Regions from separate parts of the Geodermatophilus sp. CPCC 205506 genome, predicted to be linked through region 2. Evidence: predicted binding sites of a transcription regulator. Region 2 holds the regulator's gene; the other holds the start of a gene.

Region 1 (2,383 bases), on a different contig from region 2:
CAGGCCGTGCGCGGCGAGCTCCAGCTCCTCGGGGATGCCGCTCTGCCGGATGATGACGTGCGCGCTGGAGCCGCGGTCGACGCGCACGCCGGGCCACCGCTCGACGGTGGACACCGCCCCGCCGAGCACCTCGTCGCGCTCGACCACCTCCACGCGCAGTCCCGCCCGCGCCAGGTAGCAGGCCGCGACCAGCCCGTTGTGCCCGGCGCCGACGACGACGGCGTCGACGGAGGTGTCGGCGCCGGTCACGCGCGGTCGGAGCGCGGGGGCGGCGGCCGCAGCGGGAGGCGGGCGCCGAGGATCGCGAACGGCCGGGAGTCGCCGGGGAAGTGGTAGTTGCGGGCGAGGTCGACGAAGCCGTCGGCGTGGTACAGCCGGAAGGCCTTGGTGTCGTTGTCCGGGGTGGACAGCAGGGCCGCCGGGTGGGACAGGCCCTCGAGCAGGGCGTGCAGCAGCTGCCGGCCCAGCCCGCGGCTCTGGTGGTCGGGGTGCACGTGCAGCTCGCACACCTCGAAGCCGCCGGGCAGCCAGCGCTTCGCCGTCCGCCGGTCCAGGGCGGCGCGCACCTGGTCGTGCCACCACTGGCCGGGCGCGACGAGGTAGCCGTAGCCGAAGCCGACCAGGGTCTCGCCCTCGGGGGACTCGACGAACGCGCCCACGGCGCGGAACCCGGAGCGCTCGGTGTGCTGGATGGCGTAGCCGTACCGGCCGGCGACGACCGACGGCGCGTAGCCCATGGCCGCGCCGTAGATGGCGAGCGCCTCGTGCATGTGGTCACGCAGCCACCGGGTGGGCAGCTCGGTGACGCGGGCAGCCGGCGTCGTGCCGGTCACGGAGCCGCCTCGGCGAGCGTGGTCGGGCCGGTGCCCACCTCGGCCGCGGTGCCGTCGGTCAGGCGCAGCAGCTCGTCGTAGGTGGTCGGGAAGACCGCGTTCGGGTGCCCGGCGGCGGCCCACACCTGCTCGTACCTGGCCAGCTCCACGTCGACGAGCGTGCCGATCGGCTCGGGGTGCCCGATCGGCGCGACGCCGCCGATCGGCTGGCCGGTGTGCCGGCGGACGAAGTCGGGGGAGGCGGGGGCCAGACCCGGGACGCCGAGCAGCGCGGCGACCTTCCCGACGTCGACCCGGTGGGCGCCGCTGGTGAGCACCAGCAGGGGCGCGCCGCCGACGTCGAACACCAGGCTGTTGGCGATCGCCCCGACCGGGACCCCGAGCCCGGCGGCGGCCGCCGCGGCGGTGCGGGCACCCTCGGGGAGCTCGCGCACGTCCCCGGCCGCGCCGGCCTGGGCCAGGAGGTGGGCGATGGCCGCCACCCGCGGGTGCTCGGGTCGGCTCATGGGTCGAATCCTGCCATCGCCCCCCGGCCTCCGCTGGGGTCCCCGACGCGCCCGCCGCCACACCCTGCGCGCCCCGCTTGACGTCGTCAGCAGGGTCGGGTCTACTCGACGTGTTCGAACACGCGTTCGAACACACGTGCCGGCCTCCCACCGCACCCGGGTCCTTCCCCACCCGGTGCGGTGGGCCGGGGCCGGCCGGGCGGCGCGGAGCGGTGGGGAGTCTGTCATGAGCCGGGTGCTGGGTGGGGTCGGCGGTCGGGTCGGTGAGGAGGTCCAGGTCGAGCGCGGGGCGCTCGGTCCGGCACAGTTCTGGCGCGGGCAGTCGCGGTACGTCGTGGGCGAGCTGCTCGACTCGTGGGTGGAGACCGCGCCGTGGTGGCAGCGGGAACCCGAGGCCGCCGGGGGCGCCTCGGCCGAGCTGGTCGCCACCCGCGAGGTGTGGCGGGTCGAGGCGGTGCGGGCCGGCCGGTCACGGATGAGCTTCGCCGGTGTCTTCGACCTCAGCTGGGAGTCCACGGTCAACCGCTGGTCGCTCGTGCGGGTGCACGACTGATGGGCGCCGTCCGCGTCATGGCCGACCAGCTGCCCCTGCCCCCGCCGCTGCCCCCGGCGGCCACCCAGCTGCTCGACCAGGCCTCCCGGGCGCTGGCCGAGGCGGCGGCGAGCACCGATGCGCGGCAGCGCTACGCCACCGCCCACCTGGGCGCGCTGCGGGCTGCCGCGGCGGTGCTGGCCGCCCGCACCCGCCCGGAGTCCGGTCGCCGGCGGCCGCGCAGCGCCTGGGTGCTGCTCGGCCAGGTGGCGCCGGAACTGGAGGAGTGGGCCACCTTCTTCGCCGCCGGTGCCGCCAAGCGGGCCGCCGCGGAGGCCGGGCTCTCCCGGGCGGTCACCGAGCGGGAGGCCGACGACCTGGTCCGCGACGTCGGCGCCTTCCTCTCCGTGGTCGAGACCATCCTGGGCAGCACCCCGGCGTCCGAGTCCCCCCGGCGGGCGCGGCCGCGGGTGGTCGGCGGCTCCGAGCACCGGAACGGGAAGTGAGCGAGC
Region 2 (2,383 bases):
CAGATCACCGATCCGCGGCTGCCGGAGGTCTCGGGGCTGGTCGTCGTCGGGGACCGCATGCTGGCGATGAACGACGGCGGCGACCAGGTCGACGTCTACGAGCTCGACGGGAACTGCCAGGTGCTCACCGTGCAGTCCGCGCCGATCGATCCCTACGACCCCGAGGACCTCGCCGTCGCCGCCGACGGCACCGTCTGGCTGGCCGACACCGGTGACAACAACGGAGTCCGCGACACGGTGGCGCTGCTGGCGCTCCGGCCCGACGGCGGCTCGGCGGTCTACCGGCTCGCCTTTCCCGACGGAGCCCGGGACGTCGAGGCGCTGCTCCTCGCGCCGGACGGCACTCCCTTCCTCGTGTCCAAGGAGGTCCTCGGTGCCAGCAAGGTGTTCCGGCCCGTGGCCGCGCTGGTCGGCTCGGGCGTCGTCGGGCTGACCGAGGTCGCCGGGGTGGAGTTCACCGTGACCGGCACGCCCGGCGGCCCGGTCGGGAGGGCCGGGCAGCTGATGGTCACCGGTGGCGCGGTCTCGGCGGACGGGCGCCTCCTGGCCCTGCGGACCTACACCGACGCCTACGTCTGGCCGCTGTCCGGGTCCGACGTCGCGGGCGCGCTCGCTGCCGAGCCGACCCGGATCGCACTGCCCGAGTCCCCGCAGGGGGAGGCGATCAGCTTCACGGCCGACGGCAGCGGCGTGGTGGTGGCCAGCGAGGGCCTGCCGAGCGACATCACCGTCGTGCCGTTGGCCGAGCCCCCCAGCCCGGCACCGGCCGGCGACGAGGCAGCCGCTTCGGAGGGACTCGTCGGCGGAGGCGTGTCGCCGATCGCCGCCGGGGTGGTCGCCGCCGTGATCGCGGCGGCAGTGGTCTGGATCGGCGGGAGGCTGCGCCGCCGCGACTGACCCGCGGCTGCGGGCCTCCCTCGTCCCGCCGGTGACCTGCACGGGCGGCGGTCCTCGCCCGTGCCGCCGGTGCCCGACGAGGCCGGCGGTCCTCGCCCGTGCCTCCGGCGGCGGCACGGGCGCGCCGGCGCCGCGTCAGACCCGGCGCAGCACCGTGACGACCCGGCCCAGGATCGTCGCCTCGTCGCCCGGGATGGGCTCGTACGCCGGGTTGTGCGGCATCAGCCACACATGGCCGTCCCGCCGCTTGTAGGTCTTCACCGTCGCCTCGCCGTCGAGCATCGCGGCGACGATCTCGCCGTTCTCGGCGTTGGGCTGCTGGCGCACGACCACCCAGTCGCCGTCGCAGATCGCCGCCTCCACCATCGAGTCGCCGGCGACCTTGAGCATGAACAGGGTGCCCTCGCCGACCAGCTCGCGGGGCAGCGGGAAGACGTCCTCCACGGCCTGCTCGGCCAGCACGGGACCACCGGCGGCGATCCGGCCGACCAGCGGCACGTACGTGGGGGCCGGGACCTGCTCGCCGGCGACGGCCGGGAGGGGCGCCGGCTGCACCGTCTCGCTCGCGGTGTCACCGGGCAGCCGGACGTCGAGCGCCCGGGGCCGGTTCGGGTCGCGGCGCAACCAGCCCTTCTTCTGCAGCACCGTCAGCTGGTGCGCCACCGAGGAGGCGGAGGACAGCCCGACCGCCTCGCCGATCTCGCGCACCGACGGGGGGTAGCCACGCCGCTCGATGGAGTCGCGGATGACCTCCAGCACCCGTCGCTGACGCTGGGTGAGGCCGTCCCCGGCCTCGCCGCGGTCGGGGAAGGTGCGCACGGATGCCGTCTCGGTGGTCGCCGGCGCGCCAGCCGCCCCCCGGCGATTCCCTGACGTCCCGCTCTTCTCCGCCACCGTCGCCTCCTCGCCGGCTGCTCTGCGCAGCGCGTCTCGTCCGTCGGGATGGACCGTAGCGCGCCGGACGCGCTGGATCAAACACATGTTCGAAGTCCGGGTGGGGCGCTGTGGCTTTCGTCGGACCCGTCCGGTAGACATCGCACAGACGTTCGAATCGAACAAGCGTTCGATGGTCCGGCAGTTCCCTCGGGAGGAGTGGTCGTGGCACAGGTGCAGCAGGCGGTGTTGGAGTTCGACGACGCGGTGCAGGTGCCCTGGCGGCCCCGTCTCCGGGTGGTCCCGGCGGCGGACGGGTCACCCCGCGAGCACGCCCCGCGTCCTGCGGTGACACGGTCGGGTGAGGCGCGCGTCGGCGCCGCCCGACCGCCCGTGCCGACCGGTCCGGCCCGTCCGGGTGCGGCGCGCGGTGCGCGTCCGGGTGTGCCGGGCGCGCGGCCGGGAGCAGGGCCCGCGCGGCCCGTGACGGCCGTGCCGTCCGTGGACCGCACCGTGCGCGGCGGGTGTGGCCGGCCGGGGCGCCGGGCCACGTCGGGGCTGCGGCTGACCCGGCGAGCGCGCCGGCTGTCCGCGGTCCTGGCGCTCGGCGTGG

The links. Region 2 encodes LexA, which represses DNA repair genes until DNA is damaged. Its sites were predicted from a motif close to TCGAACANNTGTTCGA; they were not measured.
Region 1: a site for LexA is predicted at 1,454-1,469, ahead of MY520_RS16035 (DUF6504 family protein). Genes of this name have one in related genera too.

Annotation. Positions count from the first base shown of each region.
Region 1 covers NZ_JALPKP010000026.1:78,246-80,628, forward strand. The annotation lists gene MY520_RS16020 (phytoene desaturase family protein) at 1-249, opposite strand, end outside; gene MY520_RS16025 (GNAT family N-acetyltransferase) at 246-833, opposite strand; gene MY520_RS16030 (YbaK/EbsC family protein) at 830-1,339, opposite strand; gene MY520_RS16035 (DUF6504 family protein) at 1,566-1,892, shown strand; gene MY520_RS16040 (SAV_6107 family HEPN domain-containing protein) at 1,892-2,377, shown strand.
Region 2 covers NZ_JALPKP010000008.1:50,047-52,429, forward strand. The annotation lists gene MY520_RS06540 (hypothetical protein) at 1-897, shown strand, start outside; gene lexA (transcriptional repressor LexA) at 1,033-1,716, opposite strand; gene MY520_RS06550 (LysM peptidoglycan-binding domain-containing protein) at 2,272-2,383, shown strand, end outside.